2 regions of the Ideonella sp. genome follow, and region 2 is predicted to be linked to the other one. Evidence: riboswitches for the same ligand, from Rfam matches in the RefSeq annotation. Region 2 holds a riboswitch; the other holds the start of a gene.
What was found. Region 2 has a riboswitch for S-adenosylhomocysteine ahead of metH (methionine synthase). Riboswitches for the same ligand answer to the same signal wherever they lie in the genome.
Positions count from the first base shown of each region.

Region 1: it holds a riboswitch for S-adenosylhomocysteine, as region 2 does, so the genes downstream of both, ahcY (adenosylhomocysteinase) here and metH (methionine synthase) in region 2, are expected to answer to the same signal.

Region 1 is NZ_JAYSDQ010000014.1:109,847-124,797, reverse strand. Features, by position in the region: gene ACE3SG_RS18710 (OmpW family protein) at 1-408, opposite strand, end outside; gene metF (methylenetetrahydrofolate reductase [NAD(P)H]) at 595-1,452, opposite strand; gene ACE3SG_RS18700 (TlyA family RNA methyltransferase) at 1,455-2,231, opposite strand; gene ahcY (adenosylhomocysteinase) at 2,236-3,666, opposite strand; S-adenosyl-L-homocysteine riboswitch at 3,763-3,920, opposite strand; gene ACE3SG_RS18690 (aminotransferase class V-fold PLP-dependent enzyme) at 3,931-5,157, opposite strand; gene ACE3SG_RS18685 (HAD-IIB family hydrolase) at 5,193-5,999, shown strand; gene ACE3SG_RS18680 (DNA glycosylase AlkZ-like family protein) at 5,996-7,096, opposite strand; gene ACE3SG_RS18675 (hypothetical protein) at 7,250-7,639, opposite strand; gene purT (formate-dependent phosphoribosylglycinamide formyltransferase) at 7,938-9,140, shown strand; gene metK (methionine adenosyltransferase) at 9,310-10,488, opposite strand; gene ACE3SG_RS18660 (lysophospholipid acyltransferase family protein) at 10,707-11,567, shown strand; gene ACE3SG_RS18655 (lipid A biosynthesis acyltransferase) at 11,584-12,480, shown strand; gene ACE3SG_RS18650 (ATP-binding protein) at 12,563-14,951, opposite strand, start outside.
Region 2 is NZ_JAYSDQ010000019.1:43,714-58,664, forward strand. Features, by position in the region: gene ACE3SG_RS22465 (putative bifunctional diguanylate cyclase/phosphodiesterase) at 1-895, opposite strand, end outside; gene ACE3SG_RS22470 (helix-turn-helix domain-containing protein) at 1,075-1,989, opposite strand; gene pobA (4-hydroxybenzoate 3-monooxygenase) at 2,087-3,259, shown strand; gene ACE3SG_RS22480 (homocysteine S-methyltransferase family protein) at 3,351-4,409, shown strand; gene ACE3SG_RS22485 (cysteine hydrolase family protein) at 4,406-4,936, shown strand; gene ACE3SG_RS22490 (HD-GYP domain-containing protein) at 4,933-6,138, opposite strand; gene ACE3SG_RS22495 (hypothetical protein) at 6,235-6,864, opposite strand; S-adenosyl-L-homocysteine riboswitch at 6,997-7,112, shown strand; gene metH (methionine synthase) at 7,189-9,981, shown strand; partial or broken gene ACE3SG_RS22505 (capsule biosynthesis protein) at 10,038-11,222, opposite strand; gene ACE3SG_RS22510 (capsular polysaccharide biosynthesis protein) at 11,545-13,569, opposite strand; gene ACE3SG_RS22515 (alkaline phosphatase) at 13,655-14,951, opposite strand, start outside.

The sequences.
Region 1 (14,951 bases), on a different contig from region 2:
CGCGGCTTCGACGGCCGGATCCCAGCTCACGTCCGAGATGTGCGTGTAGTTCAGACCCAGACCGACGTACGGGCGCCAGACGCTCAGGCCGGTGAAGTGGTACTGCGCGGTCAGCGTCGGCGGCAAATGCTTGAAGCTGCCGATCTTGGCGCCGGCGGACTTCACGTCGTGCTGTTGCGGGTAGGTCAGGATCAGCTCCATCGCCCAGTTGGGCGACAGGAAGTAGCTGATGTCGACTTCGGGGATGACCTTGTCGTTGATCGACAAGTCGAGGCCGGTCGAATCGTCGTTGGCCGAGGTCAGGCTGACGGCGCGGGCTCGGACGATCCAGTCGCCCTGGTCTTGCGCATGGGCAGCGAGCGGGGCCAGGGTGGCCGCAACGGCCAATGCGATGAGGTGACACTTCATGGGGACACTCCTTCTTGGTTGCAATGCTCATGACCCGTAGGCCATGGCTGCATTGCATCGGGAATGCCCTCTTGTCAAATTGCTGCACTGCAACAGCTACCGGGCAAAGCCCCTTGTTGCAATGCAGTATTGACCTGTATCAACCAGCCTCGCCGGCGCGCGACGCGCCGGCGCCACAACCCGGCCTCAGACGCCCAGGCGCTTGCAAACCTCGAGCGTCAGCGCGCTCTGGTTCAGCGTGTAGAAGTGGATGCCCGGCGCGCCGCCTTCGATCAGCCGCTCGCACAGCCGGGTGACGATGTCCAGCCCGAACGCGCGGATCGAGGCCGCGTCGTCGAGGAAACCTTCCATCTTCAAAGCCGCCCAGCGCGGGATCTCGATGCCGTCGCGCGCCGCGAACTGGGCGATGCGCGCGTAGTTGTGGATCGGCATGATGCCCGGCACGATCGGCACGGTGATGCCCATCGCGCGCACCTCGTCGACGAAGTGGAAATACGCGTCGGGGTTGAAGAAGAACTGCGTGATCGCCGAGTTGGCACCGGCGCGCACCTTGTCGGCGAAGAACTGCAGGTCACGCTTGGCATAACGCTGCTGTGGGTGGTATTCGGGGTAGGCCGCGACCTCGATGTGCCAGTCGCTGCCCTGCGTCTCGCGGATGAACGCGATCAGCTCGCTGGCGTAGCGGAACTCACCCGCCGTCGCGGTGCCGCTGGGTAGGTCGCCGCGCAGCGCGACCAGGCGGCGGATGCCCTGGGCGCGGTAGGTGGCCAGGATCTCGGCGATGTTGGCGCGGGTCGAGCCGACGCAGCTCAGGTGCGGCGCGGCTTCGTGGCCGAGTGCGGCGATGTCGCGCACGGTCGACAAGGTCTTCTCGCGCGTCGAGCCGCCGGCGCCGTAGGTGACGCTGAAGAACTCGGGGTCGACGACCGCCAGGTCCTGCACCACGGTCTTCAGCTTCTCGCTGCCGACGGGGGTGTTGGGCGGGAAGAACTCGAAGCTGATCGGCACGCGCTTCGAGACGGGGCGGGAGGTGGTGTCGGTCATGGTCAGGTCGGTTCGGGGGTGGAGGCCGCCAAGCGCGCCTCGATGAAGAACTCGCGGTTGCCGTCGCCGCCGGTGGTGGGGCTGTCGCGCCAGGCCACCACGTCCAGGCCGATGCGGCCGCAGGCCTTGCGCAGCTTGGCTTCGACATGGCCGTAGGCGGCGGGGCTCTTCACCAGGCCGTTCTTGCCGATGTCCACCGGCTGCAGCTCGAACTGCGGCTTGACCAGCATCAGCAGCGTGCCGCCGGGCGCCAGCAAGGCCACCAGCGCCGGCAGCACCAGCGTCAGCGAGATGAACGACAGGTCGCCGGTGATCAGGTCGAAGCCGCCGGGCGGCATGGCCTCGCCGAGCTGCTCGCGGGTCAGCGAGCGCGCGTTGACGCCCTCCAGCGCGGTGACGCGCTGATCGGCCGCCAGGCGCGGGTGCAACTGGCCCCGGCCCACGTCCACGCCGACGACACGCGCCGCACCGGCCGCGAGCAGCACATCGGTGAAGCCGCCGGTGCTCTGGCCGACATCGAGCGCGACAGCGCCTTGCACGGTCAGGCCGGCGTCGCGCAGCACCCCCTCCAGCTTCAGGCCACCGCGCGAGGCCCAGCGCAGCTCGGCATCGTCGGTGACCTCGATCTCGCAGCCTTCGGGCAGCTCGTCGCCGGCCTTCTTCGGCACCTTCCAGCCGTTGGGGCCGAGCCAGCGCACGGCGCCGCGTTCGATCAGCCGCTGGGCGGCCGACCGGCTGGGCGCGAGGCCCTGGGCAACGAGCAGTTGGTCGGCACGCATCGGCTTAGTAGCGGTAGGTGTCGGGCTTGTACGGGCCGTTCTTGTTCACGCCGATGTACGCGGCCTGCTCTTCGCTCAGCTCGGTCAGCCTGGCGTTGAGCTTCTTCAGCTGCAGGCGCGCGACCTTTTCGTCCAGGTGCTTGGGCAGCACGTAGACCTTGCCGACCTCATAGGCCTCGGGCTTGGTGAACAGCTCGATCTGGGCGATGGTCTGGTTCGCGAACGAGCTGCTCATCACGTAGCTCGGGTGGCCGGTGCCGCAACCCAGGTTCACCAGGCGGCCCTTGGCCAGCATGATGATGCGCTTGCCGTCCGGGAAGATCACGTGGTCGACCTGCGGCTTGATCTCTTCCCACTGGTACTTGTCGAGCGACGCGATGTCGATCTCGTTGTCGAAGTGGCCGATGTTGCAGACGATCGCCTGGTCCTTCATCTTGACCATGTGGTCGTGCGTGATCACGTTCTTGTTGCCGGTCGCGGTGACGAAGATGTCGGCCTGCGAGCAGGCCTCGTCCATCGTCACGACGCGGTAGCCTTCCATCGCGGCCTGCAGCGCGTTGATCGGGTCGATCTCGGTCACCCAGACTTGCGCCGACAGCGCGCGCAGCGCCTGGGCCGAGCCCTTGCCCACGTCGCCATAGCCGGCGACCACGGCGACCTTGCCGGCGATCATCACGTCGGTTGCGCGCTTGATGCCGTCGACCAGGCTTTCGCGGCAACCGTACAGGTTGTCGAACTTGCTCTTGGTGACCGAGTCGTTGACGTTGATCGCGCGGAACAGCAGCGTGCCCTTGGCGCTCATCTCGTTCAGGCGGTGCACGCCGGTGGTCGTCTCTTCGGTCACGCCGATGATCTGCGCGCTCTTGCGGGTGTACCAGTTCTTGTCGACGGCCAGCTTGGCCTTGATCGCGGCGAACAGCTCACGCTCTTCCTCGCTGCTCGGGTTGGCCAGCAGCGACGCGTCTTTCTCGGCGCGTTGGCCCAGGTGCATCAGCAGCGTCGCGTCGCCGCCATCGTCCAGGATCATGTTCGGGCCTTCGCCCTCGCTGAACGCGGGGCCGAAGTCGAAGATGCGGTGGGTGTAATCCCAGTAGTCTTTCAGCGACTCGCCCTTGTAGGCGAACACCGGCGTGCCGGTGGCCACCAGCGCGGCGGCGGCGTGGTCCTGCGTCGAGTAGATGTTGCACGAGGCCCAGCGCACTTGCGCGCCGAGGGCCTGCAGCGTCTCGACCAGCACGGCGGTCTGGATCGTCATGTGCAGGCTGCCGGTGACGCGCGCACCCTTCAGTGGCTGGCTGGCGGCGAATTCTTCGCGGATCGCCATCAGGCCGGGCATCTCGGTCTCGGCGATCTTGATCTCTTTGCGGCCCCAGTCGGCGAGCTTGATGTCGGCGATCGCGTGGTCGGGGGTGGTTTTCAGAACGGCTGCGTTCATGTCGGGGTCTCCGGTCGGGCAGGAAAGGTCAACCCGCAGCAACGGCAGGTGAACGGAAACCGGTCAGGAGACACAGCCCACCCACGACACCATCGGTGCGGGTGAGCGCCGTTGCAATATTGCAGCCCCAGGGTCGCCGCAAGCAGCGCCCGCCCCCCGAGGGGAGCCAGGCATTCTTGGGGTGGCCCTGCGAATGCCTGTGGGGTTCCGAGCCTGGGGCCTGTGGATGAGGCCTCGCAACGCTCCTCGGAACGAGCGCGAATTCTAGCCCGCGCCAGGGAAGTCGGCCAGGGCCTGCGTGAAGCGTTCCACGTCCGCGTCGTCGTTGTAGGCCTGGGCCGAGAAGCGCCAATACAAGCGCTCGTCGATCGCCAGGATCTGCGCCTCGATCTGCGCCTGCGCCAGCAACCAGCTCTTCAGCGCCATCGCTGCATCAAAGCCGCGACCCAGCGCCGGTGGCAGCGGCAGCGTGACCATGCTGGCGACCATCGCACGCGGGGTGGTCCAGGGCAGGCCCCAGTGCGTGGTCAGTCGCTCGGCGGTGCGCCAGGCCAGCGCATGGTTGTGGGCCCACAGCGCATCGCGGCCGCCGAGGGCCTCGTCGATGAATTGGAAGCCGGCCGGGGCGCACAGGAACGGCGTGGGGTCGCGTGTGCCGACCCAGTCGAACTCGGCCAGCCAGCCGCCGCCGGCACCCCAGCTGATCACCGGTGGGTGCAGGCCGGCGCGGCGCTCGGGGGCGGCCCACAAGATGCCGGCGCTGCGCGGCGAGAACGCCCACTTGTGCAGGTTGGCGGTGTAGTAGTCGACGCCCAGCGACGGGATGTCGACCGGCAACGCGCCCGGTGCATGGGCGCCATCGGCCAGCACCGCCACGCCGCGGGCGCGGCAGGCGGCGGCCATCGCGGCCAGCGGCATCACCAGCGCCGTTTCGGGGCTGACATGGTCCAGCACCGCGAGCCGGGTGCGTGGGGTCAACGCCGCCTGGACGGCGCCCACCAGCTCGGCTTCGCCGCAGACCGGGAAGGGCAGGTGGGCGGTGACGATCTGCGCGCCGGCGCGGGCCGCATGGTGCGCCGCGGCGCGTGTCACGGCGCCATAGGTGCGGTTGGTCACCAGCACCTCGTCGCCGGGCCGCAGGTCGAACGACGCGAGCACCGCATTGGCGCCGGCGGTGGCGTTGTCGACGAAGACGAGGTCGTCGCCCTGCGCGCTCAGCCAGGGCGCGACCGCCATGGCCGCCGCGCGCAGGCGTTGGCGTGGGCCGCCGGGCAGCGCGCGGTCGGGGTGCTCGTCGGGCCGGCCGATCGGTGTCAGCTCGCGCAGCAGGAAGCGCGCCGGCTGGCGCTCGATCTCGTCGCGCAGCGCGGCCTGCGCGGCCAACACCACGAGTGGCGTGGCGCCGACGGTGCCGTGGTTCAGGTAGGTGATTGCCGGGTCCAGCGCCCACAGCGGCAGCAGGCTCCGACCAAAGTGCGGTGGGGTCGACATGGGCTGATTTCAGCACGCGTGGGACACTGCCGCGCATGCTGGATCTCCCCCTCGCCGGTGCCACCGCCTGGTCGGCGGTGCCGCCGCAGCGGCTGGCTGCCGTGGCCGGTGTGCTGACCGACATCGACGACACGCTGACGCGTGACGGCGCGATCGAGCCGGCCGCCCTGGCCGCACTCGCGCGCTTGTCACAGGCCGGCGTCCCGGTGATCGCGATCACCGGCCGCCCGGCCGGCTGGAGCGAACCCTTTGCGCTGGCCTGGCCGGTGGCCGCGATCGTGGCCGAGAACGGCGGGGTGATGCTGTGCCGCGCGGCCGATGGCAGCCTGCGACACGACTTCGCGCAGGCGCCCGCCGAGCGCGCCGCCAACTTCGAACGCCTGCAAGCCTGTGCCACCGCGGTGCTGCGCGAGGTGCCCGGCACCCGCCTGGCGCAAGACAGCGCCGGCCGCCTGACGGACATCGCGGTCGACCACAGTGAGTTCGCGCACCTGGGCCCGGCGCAGATCGACCAGGTGCTGGCCGTGATGCGGGCCCATGGCCTGACGGCGACCGTCAGCTCGATCCATGTCAACGGCTGGATCGGCACGCACAGCAAATGGACCGCGGCCGAGTGGGCCGTGCGCGAGACGCTCGGCCGGGCCTTCGTGGCCGACGAGTGGCTTTACGTTGGCGACTCGACCAACGACCAGCTGATGTTCGAGCGCGTGCCGTTGTCGGTGGGCGTGGCCAACATCGCGCGTTTCTGGCCCGAGTTGTGTGTTAAGCCGGCCTACGTGACAGCGGGCGAGCGGGGCGTCGGGTTTGCCGAGGTCGCCGACGCCCTGCTGGCCGCGCGTTAGCCCGAAACGCCGAGGAACTCGGCCAGGCGCTGCCGTTCTTCGTCCAGCGCGCGGCGGAAGTCGGTGTCGCGCGGCGCGCGGCCGGTGATGTAGCCGCAGTCCAGCTGGAGCCGGTCGCCACTGGCCGCGGCGTTGGCCCAGCCGATCACCTGATCGCGCCACAGCAGCGGCAGCGCGTAGTAGCCCAGCTGGCGTTTGGGCGCCGGCGTGTAGGCCTCGAAGCGGTAGGCCCAGCCCCAGAAATGCTCGAAGCGGCGGCGGTCCCACACCACCGGGTCGAAGGGCGCCAGCAGGTGCACGCGCTCGGGCGCCTGGTGGCGGCGCGAGGCGGGGTTTTCGCCGGCCGGCCAGTACCAGTCGATACCGTCGACCCGGGCATGTACGAGGCGGGCCTTGGCCCGTGCCAGCGCCGCGGCCCGCTCGGTGGCCCACTGCGGCGCGCCGCCGCGCAGGTGGCTGACGAGCTGGCCCAGGCTGGCGGCCGGCAAGGGGGCGTACTTGGCCACGACCAGGTCGATCAGCGCGTCCATCCGGGCCTGCACCTCGGCCTCGTCGAGCGGCGGCTCGTGCGCATCGCGCGCAGCGTAGACCCGCACGCCGCCGTCGCGCCGGGCCACGCGCAGCAGGCCGCGGTAGTGCATGCCGTCGAGCAGTTGGGTGCTGGCGTTCGACGAGCCGCCGAACCAGTTGCGCGTCTTGCCGTGCGCGAAATGCGCGTCGACCTCGCGCGGGTGCACCGCGCCGTGCTCGCGCACGAAGGCCAGCACCTCGTGGGCCTGCTTCCAGCGCGCCGGCGTCCAGGCCTGGCGCGGTGTGCGCGGGTGCATCAGCGCGAGGTGGCGGCGCGGCAGGAAGCCGTAGTTGACGAAGAAGTCTTCCTCGATCGGCAAGCGCGGGTAGCGGCGTTCGAGTTCGCCGGCGGTGTAGCCGGTCACGCGGTGGCGCAGGGTCAGGTCTTGCGCCCGCGCCGGCGCCCGGATCGGGTCGGCCTGCACGAAGCCCAGGCGCTCGATCGCGCGTGGCAGCGTGGTCGGCTTGAACAGGCTGCGGGCAACGGCGTAGCGGCGCAGGTCGTCGAGGGTCGGGGAACGCGGCATGGCGCGATGATGCCGCAGCGCCGCGAGCAGCGAGGTGGCCAGCCGGGCCGACCCAGAAAAAACGCCCGGGCGGTGCCGGGCGTTCTCAGGATGCTGGCGATCGGCGGATCGCCAGGCGGCGGGGGCAGGCCTGGGGGCCCACCCCGAATCCGCTCACTGTTGCGGGTTGGCCTTGCCGCCCTGGGCCTTCAGGGCCGGCGGATCGCACACCGCCTTCACGAAGGCAATGGACGTCGGGCTGATGACGGTCTGGAACGACAGGTCGTCGCGCCATTCGGTCCAGGAGCCGGTACCGTCCTTCTTCTTGAAGACCATCGAGTCGTTGCCGGCACCAGCGGCGTAGTTGCCATAGATGTGGGCGTTCTTGCCGACGATCTGCCAGGCGCCGCCCCAGCCGGAGAAGGTGGTGCCATACCACGTGCCGCCGCTGGTCAGGCAAATCTGCTGAATGCCAGCCACGCTGTACTGGCCCGGACCGATCGCGGCCATCGCGAACATCGGGGCCATCGCGGCGATGGCAATGCAGGTGCGAACAAACTTCATGCTGGACTCCTGAGTTGTTGGATCGAACATCGAGGGTGTCACTGATGAGCATGGGTCCGCGCCGCCAGTGACTGTCGGCAGCTGCCTTTGCTGATGTTCGTCAGCGAAGACCCCATGCGGCGCACTGTAAGAATGTGATTCAGGATGTCACATCCCTAGCAGAAGGGGGCTGGATGTCCCACTTATGGGGGGATGTGGAACCGGTTCGGATCCACCCGTGCGGCGGGCCCGTCGGCGGTCTGCACGGCGACAATCGCCGCTTGCATCACTTCTGTCGGCAAATGGGCCGCCGCACGCCATGAAACCTTTGGGAACACCTCTTTCGACCGCCGCTTTGCGCGTGATGCTGCTGGGCGCCGGTGAGCTGGGCAAAGAGGTCTTGATCGCCTTGCAGCGCCTGGGCGTCGACACCACGGCCGTCGACCGCTACGACCACGCGCCGGGCCAGCAGGTGGCCCACCACGCCCGCACGATCGCGATGAGCGACCCCGCCGCCTTGCGGGCGCTGATCGAGGCCGAGCGGCCCGACCTGGTGGTGCCCGAGATCGAGGCCATTGCCACGCCGGTGCTCGAAGCGCTCGAGGCCGAAGGCGTGGTGCGCGTGATCCCGACCGCCCGCGCGGCGCGGCTGACGATGGACCGCGAAGGCATCCGCCGCCTCGCCGCCGAGACGCTGGGGCTGCCGACCAGCCCCTACCGCTTCTGCGATTCGCTGGCCGAGTTGCAGGCCGCGATCGATGCGGGCATCGGCTACCCCTGCATCGTCAAGCCGGTGATGAGCAGCTCGGGCAAGGGCCAGAGCAAGCTCGATGGCCCGGCCGATGTGCAAAAGGCCTGGGACTACGCGATGGCCGGTGGCCGCGTCAGCCATGGCCGCGTGATCGTCGAAGGCTTCATCGACTTCGACTACGAGATCACCTTGCTGACGGTGCGCGCCGTCGGTGAAGGCGGCCAGGTGCAGACCCAGTTCTGCGCGCCGATCGGCCATGTGCAGGTCAGCGGCGACTATGTCGAAAGCTGGCAGCCGCAACCGATGTCGGCGCAGGCGCTGGCGCGCGCGCAGCAGATCGCCGCCGCCGTCACCGACAACCTGGGCGGGCAGGGGCTGTTCGGCGTCGAGCTGTTCGTCAAGGGCGACGAGGTCTGGTTCAGCGAGGTCAGCCCGCGCCCGCACGACACCGGCATGGTGACGATGGCCACGCAGTGGCAAAACGAGTTCGAGCTGCACGCCCGCGCGATCCTCGGGCTGCCGGTCGACACACGGTTGAAGAGCCCGGGTGCGAGCGCGGTGATCTACGGCGGCGTCGACGCCCAGGCGGTCGTGTTTGACGGCGTGGCCGAGGCGCTGGCCGTGCCGAACTCGGACCTGCGCCTGTTCGGCAAACCCGAGAGCTTCGTCAAGCGCCGCATGGGCGTGGCGCTGGTGCACGACGAGGATGTCGACGTGGCGCGCCGGCAGGCGAAGCTGGTGGCGAGCAAGGTCAAGCCGCGCGCGGCGTGAACCTGCGGGCATGAAAAAGGGCGCCCGAGGGCGCCCTTGAAGACATTGATCAGCGGCTTTGCCGTGCATTCGTTTGGCTTCGGCCGGGGCCTGTTGGCCCCTTAACTTCGCGAAGCGAAGTTAGCCTGCGCCGAAGAACCGACAAGCGGCGCTTCGCGCCGGGGCCGCTTCAGCGGCCCGCGGCTGCGCGGAGCGCAGCCACCTTGTCAGTTCTTTCCCAGGTGAACTCGGGCTCCTCGCGGCCGAAGTGGCCGTAGGCGGCGGTCTTCGAGTAGATCGGGCGCAGCAGGTCCAGCATCTGGATGATGCCCTTCGGGCGCAGGTCGAAGTGCTCGTTGACCAGCGCGGCGATCTTCTCGTCCGAGATCACGCCGGTGCCTTCGGTGTAGACCGTGACGTTCATCGGGCGGGCCACGCCGATCGCGTAGGCGACCTGGATCTGGCACTGCTTGGCCAGGCCGGCGGCGACGATGTTCTTGGCCACATAGCGGGCGGCGTAGGCGGCCGAGCGGTCGACCTTGGTCGGGTCCTTGCCCGAGAAGGCGCCACCGCCGTGCGGGCAGGCGCCGCCGTAGGTGTCGACGATGATCTTGCGGCCGGTCAGGCCGCAGTCGCCCTGCGGGCCACCGACCACGAAGCGGCCGGTCGGGTTGACCAGGTACTTGGTGTCCTTCAGCCACTCTTTCGGCAGCACCGGCTTGATGATCTCCTCGATCACGGCCTCGTAGAACTCGGGCTTCATCTTGTCGCCCAGGCTCATCTCGGGCGCGTGCTGGCTCGACAGCACCACGGTGTCGATCGAGTGCGGCTTGCCGTCGACGTAGCGCATCGTCACCTGGCTCTTCGCGTCAGGCCGCAGGAACGGCAGGCGGCCGTCCTTGCGCAACTGGGCCTGGCGCTCGACCAGGCGGTGCGCGTAGTAGATCGGCGCGGGCATCAGCTCGGGCGTTTCGTCGCAGGCGTAGCCGAACATCAGGCCCTGGTCGCCGGCGCCGATGTTCAGGTAGTCGTCGCTGGCGCGGTCCACGCCCTGGGCGATGTCGTTCGACTGCTTGTCGTAGGCCACCAGCACCGCGCAACCCTTGTGGTCGATGCCGTACTCGGTGTTGTCGTAGCCGATGCGCCTGATCGTGTCGCGGGCGACCTGGATGTAGTCGACGTTGGCCTGGGTCGTGATTTCGCCGGCCAGCACCACCAGGCCGGTGTTGCACAGGGTTTCAGCGGCCACGCGGCTGAGCGGGTCCTGCGCGAAGATCGCGTCCAGGATCGCGTCGGAGATCTGGTCTGCGACCTTGTCGGGATGGCCTTCCGAGACCGACTCGGAGGTGAAGAGATAATCGTTCGCCACGTTGCGTTGCTTTCAGGTTGCGGGTTCGAGACTGGGCCGATTGGCTTGGCGTCGTCCCACTTGGCAACCTGGCAAGGGCGGCGAACGCTTTAGCGGTATTTGGCGGGCCGTTCCGAAGAATGACCCGGCGGGCTGCACGAAATGCGCCTGCGTCGCCCCGCAAGTTGTCCTCTTAACTCGGCGACAGGCCGCGATTATAAAAGACGCCGACTTTCACCATGACGCTGATATTGCGCTGGCTGTCACGCTGGCCGCTGGCCTGGTTGCATGCGCTGGGCGCGATGCTGGGCTGGGCCACCTGGGCGCTGTCGCCGAGCTACCGCCGCCGCCTGAAGGCGAACGCCGCACTGGCGGGCCTGAGCGCTGCGCAGCGTCGCCAATCGATCGCCGAGGCCGGCCGCCTGGTGGCCGAGGTGCCCTGGCTGTGGTTCATGCCGCCAGACGAGCGGCTGGGCGAGCGGGTGCGCTGGCAGGGCGGGGGGCTGATCGACGACGCGCTGGCCGCCGGCCGCGGCGTGCTGTTGCTGACGCCGCACCTGGGCAGCTTCGAGGTCGCCGCCCGGGCGGCGGCCGAGCGGTACGCCAAGCCGATCACCGTGCTGTATCGGCCGGCGCGCAAGGCCTTGTTGCGCAAGCTGGAGGAAACGGCCCGCGCCCGCCCCAACATGGCCACCGCGCCGGCGTCGCTGTCGGGTGTGCGACTGCTGCTGCGCGCCCTGAAGCGCGGCGAGATGGTCGGGCTGCTGCCAGACCAGGTGCCGCCGCTGGGCCAGGGCGTCTGGGCGCCGTTTTTCGGCCGGCCGGCCTACACGATGACGCTGGCGGCCCGGCTGGCGCAGCAGACCGGCGCGGCGGTCTTGCTGGCCTGGTGCGAGCGGCTGCCGGGCGGTGCCGGCTACACGATCCACCTGGCGCCGCTCGATGAGCCGCTGCCGGCCAACGCCGAGGACGACGTCGAGTCGGCCCGGGTCATCAACGCCTCGATGGAGCGGGTCATCCGCGCGCTGCCGACGCAGTACCTGTGGGGCTACAACCGCTACAAATCACCCCGTCGGCTGAAGCCCGACGCGGGCGGCTGACGAACGGAGAACATCGATGGCATGGTGGGGGCGCGTGGGTGCGCGGGCATTGCTGGGGCTGTTGTGGCTGATCCATTGGCTGCCGATGGGGGCGCAGGCGGCGCTCGGCCGCGGGCTGGGCGCGCTGCTGCACACGTTCGCGCGCCGGCGCCGGCGCATCGCGCTGCGCAACCTGGCGCTGTGTTTCCCGACCTGGTCGCCGGACAAGCGCGCCGCGCTGGTGCGTGAGCATTTCGGCTGGCTCGGCCGCAGCCTGATCGAGCGTGGGCTGATCTGGTATGCGCCGGCCAAGCGGCTGAAGCGCCTGATCCATGTCGAGGGCCAGGTCGATTTCGCCGACAACCACGCCGGGCCGGTGATGTGGCTGGTGCCGCACTTCATGGCGCTGGATGTCGCCGGCATGGCGACCCAGCTGTTCCAGCAGCGCCGGGTGGCGTCGATCTACCAGCGCCAGAGCAACGAGGTGTTCGACGCTCGCATGCGCGACGGCCGGTTGCGTTTCGGCCGGGCCGAAATCTTCTCGCGCCACGAAAAGGCCTTGCCGCTGGTGCGGGCGATCAAGCGCGGCGCCGTCTTCTTCAACCTGCCGGACATGGACTTCGGCGCCCGCGACGCCGCCTTCGTGCCCTTCTTCGGCGTGCCGGCCGCCACGCTTCTGGCTCCGGCGCGCATGGCCGCCAGCCTGGGCATGACGGTGCAGCCGGTGATCGCCGAGATGCTGCCGGGTGGCCAGGGCTACCGCGTGCGCTTCCTGCCGCCGTGGACCAACTTCCCCGGCAAGGAAGACGAGGTGACCGCGACCCGGCGCATCAACGCCTTCATCGAGAGCGAGATCGCCCAGCTGCCAGCGCAGTACCTGTGGGTGCACCGCCGCTTCAAGACCCGCCCGCCGGGCGAGGCCAAGCTGTACTGAGCGCCCCCAGACCTGTCGTGTCGCGCGGGGACCTCGGGAGCGGCCCTCGGCTTCGTTAAGACACCGCCCGCCGCCGCCCGGCTCACAGTGCGTGCTCGGCGCCGAGCGCTGCATCGATGACGCGCAGCGCCTCAGCGATGTTCACCGGCTTGGTCAGGTAGGCGGTCGCGCCGGCTTCGAGGGCGGCGTCCTGCTGGCGGCGGGTGGCATCGGCCGACACGACGATCACCGGCGTGCCGCCCAGCACCGGCTGGCGCCGCAGCCAGCGCAGCAGCTCCAGGCCGTTGCCGTCGGGCAGGTGCATGTCGACCAGCACCAGCTGCGGGCGCAGCTGCTCGATCAGCGCCTGGCCTTGCCGCATCGAGTCGCACAGCTGCAGGCGGCAGTCGGGCCGCAGCGCGAACAGGTCGCGCATCAGCGCGGCGTTCATCGCGTTGTCTTCGACATAGACCACCTGGCCCTGCGCGCCGGCGGCCTGCGGCGCCCGGGCCGGTGCGGCGGTGTCCTCGGCCGGCCCGCCTGCGCCCGGGGCGGCCGGCAGCAGCACGCTGAAACAGCTGCCCTCGCCGGGCCGGCTCTGCACCTCGATCCGGCCGCCCATCAGGTCCACCAGGCGCTTGCTGATCACCAGGCCGATGCCGGTGCCGGCGATGCCCGACGACTCCAGCCCGAGCCGGTCGAACGGCGAGAACAGCCGGGCCTGCTGGGCCTCGGCCATGCCGCGGCCGCTGTCCTGCACCTGCACGCCGGCCATGCCATCGGTGGCGACCAGCATCAAGTGGACGTCGCCGCCCGGGCGGTTGTACTTGATCGCATTGCTCAGCAGGTTCAGCAGCACCTGGGTCAGCCGCGTCGGGTCGGCCAACACCATCTGCGCGTGGTCACCGGGCGGGGCATGCAGCTGCACCTGCATCTCGCTGGCCTGCGGGGCCACCAGCCGCAACGCCTGGGCGATCGAGGCTCGCAGGTCCACCGCGCTGGTGGCCAGCGTCACCTGGCCGGCCTCGATGCGCGACAGGTCCAGCACATCGTCGATCAGCTTGAGCAAGTGCCAGCCGGCGGTCTCGATGCGCAGCGCGCGCTCGCGCTGGGTTGGCGTCAGCGCGTCCGGCCCCTGCAGCCCCATCAGCTGCGCAAAGCCGAGGATCGCGTTCAGCGGCGTGCGCAGTTCGTGGCTGACGCGGGACAGGAACTCCGACTTGGTCCGGCTGGCCGCCTCGGCCCGCTCGCGCGCCAGTTCCAGCTCGGCGGCCCGCTGGCGCTGGGTCTGGTCGGCGGCGATGTAGAGAAAGCCGGTCAGCACGCCATCGGTGTCGCGCACCGCGGTCACCGCCAACGACACCAGCAGCCGCGAGCCGTCGCGCCGCACATAGGTCCAGTCGCGCACCTCGTAGCCGGTCAGGCGCGCCATCGCGACGAACACCTCGTCGCCGGCCACCTCGCGGCCCAGCTGGGCGCGCAGCTCGGCGGCGCGCGCCTGCACCTCGTGCGGGTCGTGAAAGCGCGCCAGCGCCGCCTGGCCGAGCACAGCCTCGGCGGGCCAGCCCAGCATCTTGGCCGCGCCTCGGTTGAACAGCCGCAGCACACCCTGGGTGTCGGTGGCGATGAAGGCCACCTCGGTGGCGGCGTCCAGCACCGCCTGCAGGTCGCGCCGCGCGTCGTGGGCGCGCTGCTCCTGCTCCTGCAGCCGGTCCAGCAGCGCGCGCAGCCGCTCCCACAGCGCGTGGGCTTCCTGGCTGCCGAAATCCAGCTCGGGGTCGGGTGATTCACCGTCGACCATGGCCTGCGCGGCGCTGGCCAGCCGCCGGTAGCGCTCGGACACCCGCCGCGCCAGGCGCAGCGCCGCCAGCACTGCCAGCCCCAGCGCAGCGGCGACCGACACGCCCGCTACCGCGCCGATGCGCCACAGCGGCGCGAGCAGGCGCGAGCGCGGCTGCGCCACCACCACCAGCCAGCCCGCCGGCTGTGCCGGCGCCGCGTCGGCCAGCCAGCGTTCGCCGGCCAGTTCGATCTCGCCGCGGGCCGGGCCCGGGCCTTCGAGCGCGTGGCGCACCAGCGGCAGGTCGCGCAGGTTCTCTTGCCAGTTGGCCAAGTGGGGGTCGGGGTGCACGATCACGTGGCCCTTCGCATCGAGCACGATCACCGCCGCGTCCTGCAGGCCGGCGAACTGCCGCAGCTCTTGCGCCAGGCCCGACAGCGACATGTCGGCCGCCAGCATCCGCTCGCCGGCCGGCACCGCCAGCGCCGCGGTCACCCGGCCGCAGAACGGCGACAGAAAGGTGTCCGACCAGACCGGGCCGGCGCGTGCGCGGGCTGCGGCGAAGAACGGCCGCGCGGAAAAGTCCAGCCCCTGCACGTCGGCGGCGTGCACGCCGGTGCTGGCGCTCAGGCCCGCCGCCTGGGTGATGCCCTGCGCGTCGGTCAGGTACACCGCTTCGAACGCCGGCGTGGCCTGCAGCGTGTCTTGCAGC
Region 2 (14,951 bases):
CGCCATGGCGAACCAGGTCGCGCAGGCGCGCCGCCACCTGGCGCAGCACCTCGTCGCCGGCCGAATGGCCCAGGCTGTCGTTGATGTCCTTGAAGCGGTCCAGGTCGATGCACAGCACCGCGAAGTCGGGCCCGCCGCAGGTGTGGCGCCAGGCGGCCTGGCGCAGGCTTTCGCCGAAGCTGGCGCGGTTGAGCGAGCCCGACAGCGGGTCGTGCCGCGCCAGGTAGCGCAGCCGCTCGTCGGCCAGCCGGTCGCGCCGCCATTGGCGCCAGACCACCGCACCGACGACGCCGCCGGCCAGCGCCAGCAGCGCGAACACCATCGCGGCCACACGCATGAAGGCCTGGTTGATGCGCTGCTCGCGCTCGACCTGGTCGACATAGACCTCGACCGCGCCCATCATCTTGCCGGCGCGCAGCACCGGCACATAGGCCTCGCTGTAGACGGCCGGCCGGTCGGCGTGGGTGCCGCGCTGCAGCTCGACCACCGGCGCGCCGCCGAGCACCAGCCGGCGCACGTCCTCGTGGCCTTCGCCGGCGTCTTCTTCGGCTTCCTCGGGGATCGGCGTGCCGGGGCGGGCCAGCAGCTCGTCGGACGCCAGCACCGCGTGGCCGGCGCGGTTGTAGAGCTTGAAGCGGAACACCTCCTGCACCTGCAGCAAGGTGCGCAGCTGCTGGCGCGCGCTGTCGCTGGTGCCACGGCCCTCGAACGTCGCATCGAGGTCGGGCACCGACGCCTCGACCAGCCGGGCCCAGGCGACCGCCGACTGCTCGGCATCACGCTCGAGCAGGAAGCCGGCGCTGCCGCGCAGCAGCATGGCCAGCAGCGCGCCGGCCAGGCCCAGGCCCACCAGGCAAGGCAGCAGCATTCGCCACGGGTTGGACAGGAGTTTCATCGTTGGCTCTTTCAACGCCTGGCCGGGGGGCGACGCCCGGCGCATGGAACAACGACGCGCGCAGACAGGTGTTGCACGCTCATCGACCCGTTTTCGGCGCCGGCGGCCAAGGGTTGAGGGCTGCACCGGCGCGGCAAACGTGGCGTTCGCCGCGGATTCGGCCGCGGCGCGGCGGCCGCTCAGCCCTGGTGCGCGCGGCGGCGCCAGGCCGTGGGCGACAGGCCGCACAGGCGCTGGAAGAAGCGCGTGAAGTAGCCCGGGTCGGCGAACCCGAGGTCGATGCCGATGCGCTTGACGCTCAGGTTCGTGTAGGCCAGCTGGCGCTGGGCCTCGAGTGCGAGGCGGGCGTGCAGCAGGTCCAGCGCGCCCTTGCCGAGCTGGGCCCGGCAGATGCGGTTGAGCTGGGTGGCGCTGATGCCCAGCTCGGCCGCCAGCGACGCGACGCTGGGCTGCAGCCTGAACCGCGCATCGACCAGCGCGCGGTACCGCGCCAGGTGGGCCGGCACGCCGGCGCTGCCGCTGTCGGCCGGCCCGGGCCAGGCGCGTGCCAATGCCAGCAGCAGCCGGGTCAGCTCGGCGTCGATCGCGGCATGGCGCCAGCGCTGGTGGGCGGCGAATTCGGCCGCCAGCGCGGCCACCGCGCCGGCCACGGCCGCCGGCTCACCGAGCGCACGCTGGGCCGCGTCGGCGCCCCAGTCGAGCACGCCCGGTTGCTCGAACAGCGGCCACAGCCCCGGCTCGGGCGCCAGCAGTTGCCGCACATGCAGCTCCTGCACCGTGACGACCCAGCCGTCGATGCCGGGCTCGAACGCAAAGCCGTGGGCCGTGGAGGCCGGCACGGTCACCGCGGCCGGGCCGCTCAGGCGCTGGCTGCGGCCGTCGACCTGGGCCTCGGCACGGCCTTGGCGGATGTACAGAATTTGAAACAGCAGCTCGTGCCGATGGGGGCGAATCTCCCAATCGTGCAGCCGGCTGCGCGACGAGATCGTCTCGATGTGCAGCTTCTCTCCCACGGAGTGCAGGCCGGGTTCGCCGTAGAGCTGGTAGGCCGGCAGCGCGGCCGCGGCGCGGCGGCGAGGGGAGGACGACGCCATGTTCGAATTGTGCAAGTTTTGGCCGCAATCCTCCATTGAAGCGCTGGCCCGCCGGTCCTACGCTGGCGCTGTTGTGGATGTGGTGGAGGGCAAAACCATGCGAACCCAGGTGGCCATCATCGGGGCCGGCCCGGCCGGGCTGTTGTTGGGCGCCTTGCTGCACCGGCAAGGCATCGACCATGTGATCGTCGAGCGCCAGACGCCCGACTATGTGCTGGGCCGCATCCGCGCCGGGGTGCTGGAGCAGGTGGCGGTCGACCTGCTGGACGAAGCCGGCGTGGGCGAGCGCATGCACCGCGAAGGCCTGCCCCACGACGGCTTCTCGCTGTGCTTCGACGACCGCCACCACCGCATCGACCTGCATGCGCTGACCGGCCAGCGGGTGATGGTCTATGGCCAGACCGAGGTCACGCGCGACCTGATGGACGCGCGCCGCGCGGCCGGGCTGACGACCGTCTACGCAGCCGAAAACGTGCACCCCGAAGGCTTCGGCGGCCACACGCCGGCGCTGCGTTACGCGCTGAACGGCACGCCGCATCGGATCGAGGCCGACTTCATCGTCGGCTGTGACGGCTTCCACGGCGTGGCCCGCGCCAGCGTGCCGGCCCAGGCGATCCAGACCAACGAGAAGGTCTACCCCTTCGGCTGGCTCGGCGTGCTGGCCGACGTGCCGCCGGTGCACGACGAGCTGATCTACGCCAACCACCCGCGCGGCTTCGCGCTGTGCAGCATGCGCAGCAAGACCCGCGTGCGCTACTACGTGCAGTGCTCGCTCGACGACCATGTCGAAGACTGGAGCGACGACCGCTTCTTCGCCGAGCTGAAGCGCCGCCTGCCCGAGGCCGACGCGACCCGCATGGTCGAGGGCCCGTCGATCGAGAAGAGCATCGCGCCGCTGCGCAGTTTCGTGGCCGAGCCGATGCGCTTCGGCCGCCTGTTCCTGGCCGGCGACGCGGCCCACATCGTGCCGCCCACCGGCGCCAAGGGGTTGAACCTGGCGGCGTCCGATGTCGGCATGCTCAGCCGCGCACTGGCCGAGCACTACCGCGGCAGCGATGCCGGCATCGACAGCTACTCGCAGCGCGCGCTGGCCCGCATCTGGAAGGCCGAGCGCTTCTCGTGGTGGTTCACCTCGCTGATGCACCGCTTTCCCGAAGCGGGCGAGTTCGGCCGCAAGATGCAGCACGCCGAGCTCGACTACCTGGTGCAGTCGGAGGCGGCGATGAAGGCGATGGCCGAGAACTACGTGGGGCTGCGGCTGGACGCATGAACGCGGGCCGGTGGGTGCGCGGGGTGGCGCGACGCCGGCCAAGGCAAGGTGAACCTCAGGGCTTTCCCGGGCAGTTCCTACAATTGCGCCCATGAAGCCCACCCCCGCCTACACCCGCGGCGCCGCGCTGCCCGCGATCCTTGCGCAACGCATTGCCATCATCGACGGGGCCATGGGCACCATGATCCAGCGCTACAAGCTGGGCGAGGCCGACTTCCGCAACGAGGCGCTGAAGGACCACCCGAAAGACCTGAAGGGCAACAACGACCTGCTGGTGCTGACGCGGCCCGACGTGATCCGGGAGATCCACGAGCAGTACCTGGCCGCCGGCGCCGACCTGATCGAGACCAACACCTTCGGCGCGACCTCGATCGCGCAGGAAGACTACGCCTTGGGCCACCTGGCGCGCGAGATGAACGTGGCCGCTGCCCGGATCGCCCGCGCCGCGGCCGACAAGTACAGCACGCCCGACCAGCCGCGCTTCGTCGCCGGCGCGTTGGGCCCGACGCCGCGCACCGCCAGCATCAGCCCCGATGTCAACGACCCCGGCGCCCGCAACGTCACCTTCGACCAGCTGCGCGCGAGCTACCGTGAACAGGCCGAGGGGCTGCTCGAAGGCGGGGTCGACCTGTTCCTGGTCGAGACGATCTTCGACACGCTCAACGCCAAGGCCGCGATCTTCGCGCTCGACGAGCTGATGGAAGAAACCGGCCAGCGGCTGCCGGTGATCATCTCCGGCACCGTCACCGATGCGTCGGGCCGCATCCTGTCGGGCCAGACGGTGGGCGCCTTCTGGCACTCGGTGCGGCACGCGCGGCCGCTGGCGATCGGCCTGAACTGCGCGCTCGGCGCCGCACTGATGCGCCCGTACATCGAAGAGCTGTCCCGCCTGGCCGACGACACCTTCATCAGCTGCTACCCGAACGCCGGCCTGCCCAACCCGATGAGCGACACCGGCTTCGACGAGACGCCCGAGGTCACGGGCGGGCTGATGGAAGAGTTCGCCAAGAGCGGCTTCCTGAACATCGTCGGCGGCTGCTGCGGCACCACGCCCGACCACATCGCGGCGATCGCGCGGCGCGTCAAGCCCTACCGGCCGCGGCACCGCCACGATCCCTTGTTGACCTCGCTCGTGAAAGCCGCCGCATGACGAAACAAGCGCTGCTGGTCATCGACGTGCAACGCGGGCTGTTCGAGCCGGCGCCGCACGAAGGCTACGCCGTGATGGAGCGCATCAACAGCCTGGCCGAACGGGCGCGCGCGGCCGGCGTGCCGGTCGTCTACGTGCAGCACGAGACGCGCGCCGGCGCGCTGGCCCACGGTACCGACGGCTGGCGGCTGGCCCACGGGCTGCAACCGCGTGACGGCGACCACTTCGTCCGCAAGACGACGCCCGATTCGTTCCTGCGCACCGACCTGCAAGACAAGCTGACGAGCTGGGGCACCGAGCAGGTGGTGATCTGCGGCTATGCGAGCGAGTTCTGCGTCGACACCACCACCCGCCGCGCCGCGGCCCTGGGCTACCCGGTGGTGCTGGTCGCCGATGCACACACCACGCACGACAAGCCGCACATGAGCGCCGCGCAGATCCGCGCGCACCACAACGCGACCCTGCCCGACATCGGCAGCTTCGGCGTGAAGATCGAGGCGCTGCCGGCCGCCGAGGTGGTCTTCTAGACCATCTTCTGCAGCTGTTCCAGGTTCGGCTGCACGCGCACATCGCCTGAGGGCACGCCGCCCTCGACCTTGTACTTCGGCAGCGCGGTGTGGCGCACCGCCGGCACCGCCAGCGGCATGCCTTCGCGGTTGACCAGGCTCACCACCGTCAGCGGCGCTTTCGGGTTGGGCTGGCGTTTCATCACCAGCGCAATCTCGCCGCAGGCCAGCTTGACCCAGGCCCCCGGCGGGTGCAGGCCGGTTTCGGCCAGCAGCGCCTGGCCGGCCTCGTCGGGGTGGCCGCCTTCGTCGAAGAAGGCCGCTTGCGCCGCGGCCTTGGCCGACAACGCGACACGGTTGCGGCGCGCACTCAGGCGCGCGGCGTAGCGGTCGGCGCGCTGGATCAGGCGCGCCAGGCGGATCGCCGGTTCGAGCTTGTCCAGCGGGCCGCTGGGTGCATCGTGGTGGTGGCGCATCGCGCCCAGCCACAGCGGGTCGTCGACGCCCGCGGCCTGCAGCAGCTCCACACCGCGCTGCGCATGCTGGTCGACCTGGTTGCGCTGGAGCGGGTTCAACGGCTCGGCCTGGCGCACCAGCGCCTGCTGCAACACGGTCATGCCCACGTTCATCGTCAGCGCCGCGCGGGTCAAGGGCCGGCGCCACTCGGGCTGCCAGCCGGGCAGGCGCGGGCCGGCCAGCGCGCACAGCAGCATCACCAGGATCGCGTGGTGGGTGCTGTAGTCCTCGGGCCGGGTGCCGGCGATGTGGATGAAGCGCAGCAGCGTCGCGTCGACCTGGCGGTCGAGGCGGTTCAGCATCTCTTGCGCCAGCTCGTCGGTGCGTGGCAGCCAGCGCGCCGCGCGGGTGTCGCCCAGCAGCACCCGGGCGCGGCTTTCGAGGTCTGGCCATTCGAGCGGGCGCTCGATCAGCGGCATCGGCTCGGTGGCACGCTGATCGAATTCGGGCCGCAGCGCCGCGATGTCGCCCAGGGTGCCGCCGCCGGTGCGGAACATCTGGTCGACCTGCGCGTTCAGCATGCGCTGCGCCACCCCCCGCTCGCCCTCGTCGATGAACAGGGCGCGGGCGAGCAGATAGCCCAGTTGCTGCTCGTCGGCGATCGGCGAGCCACGCTGCACCAGCACCTGGCCGTTGATGTCTCGCAACGAGAACGGCAGCGGGTAACCGGGTTCGAGCCCGTCGGGGGTGATCGGAACAAGTTTCATGGTGGCAGGCAGGCCCGCACCACCACAGGCGGTGGGGCTCCCGAGAGTCATCGGCCGAGCCCCGCCATTCTTGAGCCGAAAAGGTGACGTTAGCGCCTACTCAGCAGTTTTTTCGCGCGGCGTCGGCGGCGGCAGCACGCGGCCGGCTGCGGCTGGCGCCAGTGTCGTGTCGTCCAGCTTGCGCAGCCCCGCCGGCGGCGCCACCAGCCGGAACAGCATCTGGTCGTCGGCCGGGGGGCTGGCCGAGGCGACCCGCCAGTTCGGCACGCCCTTGGTCGCCAGGTGGCTGCGGACCGCGGCCAGGCGCTCGGCCGAGCGCGGGCCGGCCGGGGCAGCGGCCTGCAGCTTGGCGGCCGGCTGGCGCTTCAGGCTTTGCGACAGCTTGTCCAGCACCGCCTGCAGCGGCGGCTTGGGCGCCACGCCGGCGGCCGTGCCCGCGGGTGCGGTCGCCGGCACCGGGTCGAACGCGTATTTCATCGGCACGCTGAGCCGGACACTGCCGTCGCGCTCACCGACCACCTGCACCGGCGTGCCGGCGAACAGCTCGGTCAGCCAGCGGGCTTCGCCGGCCAGCGGCGCATCGGGCGGCAGCACCGGCTTGGCCGCGGCCGGGGTCTCGGTGGTGGTGGCCGAGCCGGGGTCGCCGGGCGCGGCGGGAGAAGGGGTCTGGCAGGCCTGCAAGGCGGCCAGCAACACGACGGCGGCACTCAGCGAGAGCGGGCGCATCGACAACGCGCAGGGTCTGCGCAGCCCGAAGGTATCCATGCCGCCATTGAAGCAAACGAGGCGCCTGACAAAGTGCACGGGTTGTAACAGCGGTCAAGCGTGGTAAGCCCTTGCTTGCGTAGAATTCGCGCACCGTCCGAGGAGCGTTGCGACGGCGTGGCCTTTCTTGCCGAAAGCCATGCCGCCAGGCTCGGCACGGGCACGCGGGCGCGTTCGAGCGTCGCGTGCGGCAACGGCGCTCACCCGGGTCGCGACGCGACCACTGCGGGTGAGCCGTGGTGGTCGCGCTGCGACCTGCAGCTCTTGAGTCCGCTGATTGCCGCCATGACCGACCGCTCCGCGCCCCTGCCTTCTGAACCCACCGCCGTCGCGCCGCCGCCGATGCGCCTGTCCGGCCTGGAGCCGGTGGCGATCGGTGCCGGCTCGCTGTTCGTCAACGTCGGCGAACGCACCAACGTGACCGGCTCCAAAGCCTTCGCCCGCATGATCCTGGCCGGCGAATACGAGCAGGCGCTGGCGGTCGCGCGCCAGCAGGTCGAGAACGGCGCGCAGGTCATCGACATCAACATGGACGAGGCCATGTTGGACAGCCAGGCGGCGATGGTGCGCTTCCTGAACCTCGTGGCCGGCGAGCCCGAGATCGCGCGCGTGCCGATCATGGTCGACTCGTCGAAGTGGAGCGTGATCGAGGCGGGCCTGAAGTGCCTGCAGGGCAAGGGCATCGTCAACTCGATCTCGCTGAAGGAAGGCGAGGCCGAGTTCAAGCGCCAGGCCACGCTGGTGCGCCGCTACGGCGCCGCCGCCGTGGTGATGGCCTTCGACGAAAAAGGCCAGGCCGACACCTTCGCGCGCAAGACCGAGATCTGCGCGCGGGCCTATCGCATCCTGGTCGACGAGGTCGGCTTCCCGCCCGAAGACATCATCTTCGACCCGAACATCTTCGCGATCGCCACCGGCATCGAAGAGCACGACAACTACGCGGTCGACTTCATCAACGCCACGCGCTGGATCAAGCAGAACCTGCCGGGCGCCAAAGTCTCGGGCGGCGTCTCGAACGTGAGCTTCAGCTTCCGCGGCAACGAGCCGGTGCGCGAGGCGATCCACACCGTGTTCCTGTACCACGCGATTCAGGCGGGCATGGACATGGGCATCGTCAACGCCGGCATGGTCGGCGTCTACGACGACCTCGAGCCGACCTTGCGCGAGCGCGTCGAAGACGTGGTGCTGAACCGCCGGCCCGATGCCGGCGAACGGCTGATCGAGATCGCCGAGAGCGCCAAGGGCGCGGCCAAGGACGACTCGCAGCGCCTGGCGTGGCGCAACGTGGGCGTCAACGAGCGACTGAGCCATGCGCTGGTGCACGGCATCACCGACTTCATCACCGAAGACACCGAGGAGGCCTGGCAAGCCATCAAGGCCGGCGGCGGTCGGCCGCTGCACGTGATCGAAGGCCCGCTGATGAGCGGCATGAACATCGTCGGCGACCTGTTCGGCGCCGGCAAGATGTTCCTGCCGCAGGTCGTGAAGAGCGCGCGGGTGATGAAGCAGGCCGTGGCCCACCTGCTGCCCTACATCGAGGCCGAGAAGGCCGCGATGATCGACGCCGGCGGCGAGGCCAAGCCGAAGGGCAAGATCGTCATGGCCACGGTCAAGGGCGACGTGCACGACATCGGCAAGAACATCGTCACCGTCGTGCTCCAGTGCAACAACTTCGAGGTCGTCAACATGGGCGTGATGGTCCCGTGCCAGGACATCCTCGAAAAGGCCCGCACCGAGGGCGCCGACCTGATCGGGCTGTCCGGCCTGATCACGCCCAGCCTCGAAGAGATGCAGCACGTGGCGGCCGAGATGCAGCGCGACGGGTGGTTCCGCGACAAGCAGATGCCGCTGCTGATCGGCGGCGCCACCACCAGCCGTGTGCACACCGCCGTGAAGATCTCGCCGCACTACGAGGGCCCGGTGGTCTACGTGCCGGACGCCTCGCGCGCGGTGGGCGTGTGCTCGGAGCTGTTGTCGGAAGAGCGCTCGCAGGCCTATCTGGCCGAGCTGCGCGCCGACTACGACCGCGTGCGCACCTTGCACGCCGGCAAGAAGGCGACGCCGCTGGTCACGCTGGCGCAGGCCCGCGCCAACAAGACGCCGATCGACTGGAGCCAGGCGCCGGCCGCGCCGCGCTTCATCGGCCGGCGGCTGTTTCGCCAGTACGACCTGGCCGAGCTGGCCGCCTGCATCGATTGGGCGCCGTTCTTCCAGACCTGGGACCTGGCCGGCCCCTACCCCGCGATCCTGCAGGACGCGGTGGTCGGCGACGCTGCGCGCCGCGTGCTGGCCGACGGCCAGGCGATGCTGAAGAAGATCATCGACGGCCGCTGGCTGCAGGCCCACGGCGTGATGGGCCTGTACCCGGCCAACACGGTCGACGACGACGTGATCGAGGTCTACACCGACGAGTCGCGCGAGCAGGTGCTGCTGCGCTGGGCGCCGCTGCGCATGCAGAGCCAGCGCCCGGTCATCGACGGCGCGAACGGAGAAAAAATTCAGCGGCCGAATCGCTCACTGGCCGACTTCATCGCGCCCACGGGCACGCAGCCCGACTACATCGGCCTGTTCGCGGTCACCGCCGGCATCGGCGCCGACAAGAAGGCCGCCCAGTTCGAGGCCGCGCACGACGACTACAGCGCGATCATGCTGAAGTCGCTGGCCGACCGCCTGGCCGAGGCTTTTGCCGAGCGCCTGCACCAGCGTGTGCGCACCGAGCTGTGGGGCTACGCCGCCGACGAGCAGCTGTCGAACCAGGAATTGATCGCCGAGAAATACCGCGGCATCCGCCCCGCGCCGGGTTACCCGGCCTGCCCGGACCACGGCGTGAAGCGCGAGATGTTCCGCGCGCTGGGCTGCGACGAGATCGGCATGGGCCTGACCGAGAGCCTGGCGATGACCCCGGCGGCGAGCGTGAGCGGGTTCTACCTCGCCCACCCGCAATCGACCTACTTCAATGTCGGGCCGGTGGGTGCCGACCAGCTGGCCGCCTGGGGCGCCGCGCTGGGCATTTCGAGCGACGAAGCGCGGCGGCGGTTGCTGTCGGTGATCGACGGCAGCCCGGGCGCCTCGGCGTAGAAGCTGGCGTTGAGCTGGGTTTCGCGCACGAGGTAGGTGCGGAACTGCTGGAACAGCTCGACATCGACCGGGCCCGGGTTGGCCCAGAAGCTGTCGAGCGGGCCCGGGTGCACCAGGCCCTCGATGGCGTACATGCACTCGCCCAGCGCGATCACCGGTGTGCCGTGGTACAGCGCCTGCAGGCCGGTGGTGCTGTTGACCGTGACCACGCCGGTGGCGTGCTTGAGCAGCGTCGGCAGGTGCTGGTCGTGGATGTAGTGCACCCGGTCGGCGATGCCCAGGCGCTCGGCCTCGACCGCGATCAGGCGGGTGTAGTCGTTGTAAGGCCGGTCCAGCGGGTGGTGCTTGAGCACCAGCAGTTGCTCGGCCGGCGCGTGCTGCGCAAACGACGCCATCACCTCGTGGATGAAGGTGCCGACGTCTTTGTAGTGCGAGTGGCGCCGGATCTGGCTGTCGTTGTAGACCTGCAGCGGCACCAGGTAGAAGCGCTTGTGCTGCTCGGGCGCAGCGAGGAAGCCCTGCATCTCGCGCTCGGTGAAGCGATACCACCACTTGCGCCAGGCGCCATGGGCCCACTTGAGACCTTGCCGGATCGGCGCGATCGAGCGGTGGTGGCGGTAGTGCGGGTAGCGCGGGTGGCCGATCGAGCGGGCCAGCGAGTAGGTGATCGCCGCGGCGGCCACGGCGCCGAAGCTCTGCCCGGTGGGCTGCGGCGTCGGCAGCGGCTCGATGTTCAGGTCGCGGTAGAAGGCCGGGTCGCGCGGCAGCGGCGACGCAGCGTTGACGCCACCGACTTCAAGCGTGACGTAGTCGGGCCGCACGTAACCTTCTTCGAACACGAAGACGGTGACGCCCAGCGCGCGGGCCTCTTCGATCGCCAGGTGGTGCATGCGGCGCGACTGGCCGAACAGCACGATCGCATCGAGCCGCAATTCGGTGATCAGCCGCCGCAGCCGGGCCGGCCATTGGTCGAGCGGGTCGCGAAAGCGGATGACCTGCTCGCCGCGGAAGAACCAGTCGTCACCGGCATTGAAATTGACTTTCCAGACCTGCTGGCCGTGCGCACGCAGCGTGCCGGCCAGTCGCTCGAAGAACGACCCCATCGGGCCCTGCAGCATCAAGGTGCGACGCTGGCAAAGCAAACGATCGAGCGAGGTGGGAATCATCAGAGGGTCAACGGATTCAACAACACCGCCGCACCAAGGGTGGACATACCCAGAGGCAACGGCAGCTCCAAACATTCAAGGCAAGCAACCCGCGTTCCCGCGGAGTCACGTGTACACGCCGCCACTGTGACGATCCACTGTGACACTCTAGGGAAAGGCCTGGAATGTGACGATCCCACGAATGGGTGGCACTTGTGGCGAATTTGATCTTTCTTGACGAAGTCGCCAGACGCCCCCAAGCCGGTCGCTGCGGGTGAGCCGCGGATTCTGCCGCGGCCAAAAATGCCAACGCTCGCGAACGTTTCCACAGCCGCTTGCTGCAACAAATGCTTTCTTTTTTCCGAATCTCCGGCGATTCGGGGGCGCACCCCGGTCAGGCGCGCCGCGCGCAGCAGGGTCAGGCGGCTTCGCCGCTCCACCACCGCCGCAGCGCCACGACATGGCGCAGCGTCCAGCGCCACGCGCGGCGGCCTGCCGATACCGGCCGGCGCCCGGCCGCGCCCTCGTCGCGCCAGCTCTGCAGCTCGGACAACGCCCGCTCGGCGGTCGTGAAGTGCCCGGTCACCCGGCTGACGTAGCTCGGGTACAGCAGCAGCGCGCCGGCGACCAAGGCGTCCAGGCTCAGCCGCCGCGTGCGGCGCGCGATCGGCTCGCGGTCTTGCGTGAGCCCCCAACCGGCGTAGAACGGGCAGCCCCAGCACACCACCGGCTTGCCGCGCAGCAGCGCCTCGAAACCGGCCAACGAGGTCAGCACATGCACCTCGTCGACCTGGCGCAGCACCTGGTCCATCGGCGCGTCGACGACGATCTCGTCGCACAACGCGGCCGCCGCACCCTCGCCGCAGCCCGCTTCGCGCAGCTGGGCCACGACGTCCGGGTGCGGCTTGTAGACCAGGTGCGCATCGGGCCGCTCGGCGCGCACCGCCTTGAGCAGCGCCATGTTCGTGCGCAGGCCCGGTGCACCCAGGCGGATCGACGCGTCGCCCTCGACCTGCCCGACCACCAGCACCACCGGCTTGGCCGTCGCGGGCCGCGGCCAGCGGGCCTGGCCGACGTTGTACTTGGTCAGCCCGGCGGCGAGGATGCGCTCTCGCAGCGCCCGGGCCCGCTCGCACAGCGTGTCGTCGAACACGGTCTCGGCCAACAAGCGCTCCAGCGCTGACGGCGCGGTCGCGTCGTAGTACATGCCCTGCCGGTCCATCACCCAGGACAGCGGCCGCACCAGGTCGGCACCCAGGCCGACCGAACGCAGGAAACCGTCTTCCAGCCGCACGACCAGCGGCGGCGCGCCCTCACCGGCCGCGGCGGGTGGCACCGGACGCCGGCCCCACAACGCCAGCCCGGCACCGGCCGGGACCGGGCGGTGGGCGCTCTGGAAACGCAGGTCGCTGCCGGCGAAAAAGGCCCGGGCGATCGGCTTCTTCCAGCGCGAAAAGCCCACCGCCACCATCTGCGCCGGGAAGCGCTCGCGCATGCGCCGCTGCAGCGCCATCCAGTCGAGCAGGCGCTCGGGCTCGCAGCGCTGGCCGGTCTCGGGGTCGAGGTAACGCGGGTAGTCGATCAGCGCCGCGTGGCTCAGCGCCGCCAGGCTGGCCGCGCCGCGCCGCTCGGGCGGGCTCAGCTCGTCGCGCGTCAGGCCCCAGCCGGCGTAGAACGGCATGCCGAAGCAGCGCAGCGGCAAACCCCACAACAGCGCTTCGAAGCCCATCTGCGAGGTCACGGTGTAGACCGCGCCGGCCCGCTCGAGCAGCCCGCAGGGGTGGGCCGGGCTCGCCAGCAACTGCACCCGCGCCGCCGCGCCGGGCGACAGCTGCGCAAAGTGGCCGCGCTTGCGGCCCGCCACCACATCGGGGTGGACCTTCAGCAACACGCGCGCGCCGGGGTGCTCGTCCAGTGCCGCCTCGAGCATGCGGGTGAAGCTGGCCGGCGTGGCACCGCCATAGGCGATCGACGCGTCGCCGAAGGTCTGGTCGATCACCAGCACGTCGCCGTCGCGCACCAGGCCCGGCGCTTCGCGCGCCTGGTTGTACTTGGACACGCGTGCCTCGCGCCAGCGCGTGGCCAGGGCCGACGCGCGCGCCTGCTGCGGCGCGGTCAGCGGCGTGGCGATCAATTGCTCCAGCCGCGACGGCCCGCCGGCGTCGTAGTAGATGCCGAGCGGGTCGATGACGACCGACAGCGGCGGCTCGTCGGCACCGAGCCCGACCGAGCGCAGAAAGCCGTCTTCGAGCCGGATCAGCGGCAACCGCCGCTCATGCGCCCAGGCCTCGGCGCGCTTGGCGCTGGGCTTGCGGCCCCAGACCAGCACGCCGTCGGGCCGCGCATCGGCGGCCTTGCGCGGGCCGACCAGCGACAACTCGGGCAGCAGCGCAGGCAGCGTGGGCGTGTGGGCCAGCAGGCCGGGCCCATGGACGACCGCCACGCGCCAGCCCGCCAGCGGCTGATCGCGCGCTGGCGCAGGCTCGGCGAGGGGGAAGCGGCTGGGGCTGGGCGGGGGCGCTGACGGCCTACCGGAAGAGATCAAGTTTCATGTCCGCGGGGGTTCCGTCGGCAGCATAGCCTTGCTTCAGGTGGCCATCGGCGTCCATCACGCGGATCGAGACCGCGTCGCTGGTCACGTCGACCTTCAGGAACCCGGGGCCGTCGGCGCCGGGCAGCGGAAACGGCGGCTGGCCCCAGAGGGCGATACGCTTTTTCGAGTAGTCCATGCCCAGGCACGCGACCGGGTCGCGCTGCAGGTTGGGCTCGAGGAAACCGCCGAGTGTCCAGGTGCCGGGCGCGCTGACCAGCAGCCGGCTGTCGGCCGGGTCGAGCCGGCAGTAGGTGTCGACCCAGGTCGACGGCATGTTGGCGTGCGGTGCGGACACCTCGGGCAGCCCGGCGTTGCGCCCGTCGTCGATCGCGCCGCTGGAGTGGATGTCGGCGCTCAGCACCACGACGTTGGCGATCTGGTGCTCCTGGATGAAGTTGAGCAGCTCGGCCCGCTCGGACGGGAACGCGCCCCAGGCGTCCCAGGGCTTGGTCGTCGGGTTGAAGGTGATCGGCGAGACGATGAACTTCCACACCGCGGTCGAGCGCGACAGCCCGTCGAGCAGCCACTGCTTCTGGCACTCGCCCAGCAGGCGGCCGGTGGCCGGGTCGCGGTTGCTGCGCGCGTCGAGCAAGAAAAAGCTGGCCAGGTTGCCGTGGCTGAAGCTTTGCCAGTCACCCGTCTCGCCGCAGAGCTGGTCTTCGCGCAGGCCGTTGTCGGCGGCCGGCAAGAAATAGTCTTTGTAGACGGCGCGGGCCAGGTCGCCGAACGGGCAGTGCGAATCCGAGCCGTTCATGCAGAAGTCGTGGTCGTCCCAGGCGTAGTACAGCGGGATCTGCAGCTGCTGCGCGGTCTTCGAGGTCACGAAGGCCTTGACGAAGTCGGCGCCCAGCGGCTGGGCCGGGTCGCGCATCAGGCGGCGCATCTGGCGCAGGTTGGTCAGCACCGTGTCGGCCTGCTCGATCGGGTAATAGTCTTGCGAGTTCGGCTGCCGGGCGGGGTCGGAGTGGTCCAGGTCGCCGACGATCAGCACGAAGTTCGGCCGCGGCGTCGTCGCGGTGCGCAAGGCCTTGCTCGAGCGCTGGCGGGTCATGAAATCACCCAGCACCGAGAAGCTCAGCGCCGTCGGGACCTTGACCGGCGTGCGGAAGTACGACGGCGTATTGCGGCTGACCTCGCCGAGCGCGTCGGTGAACTGCAGCGTGTAGCTGTAGCTGGTGTTGGCCTTCAACCCCGGCAGCGCAAAGCGGCCGGTGAAGTCGTGCGCCTCGGAG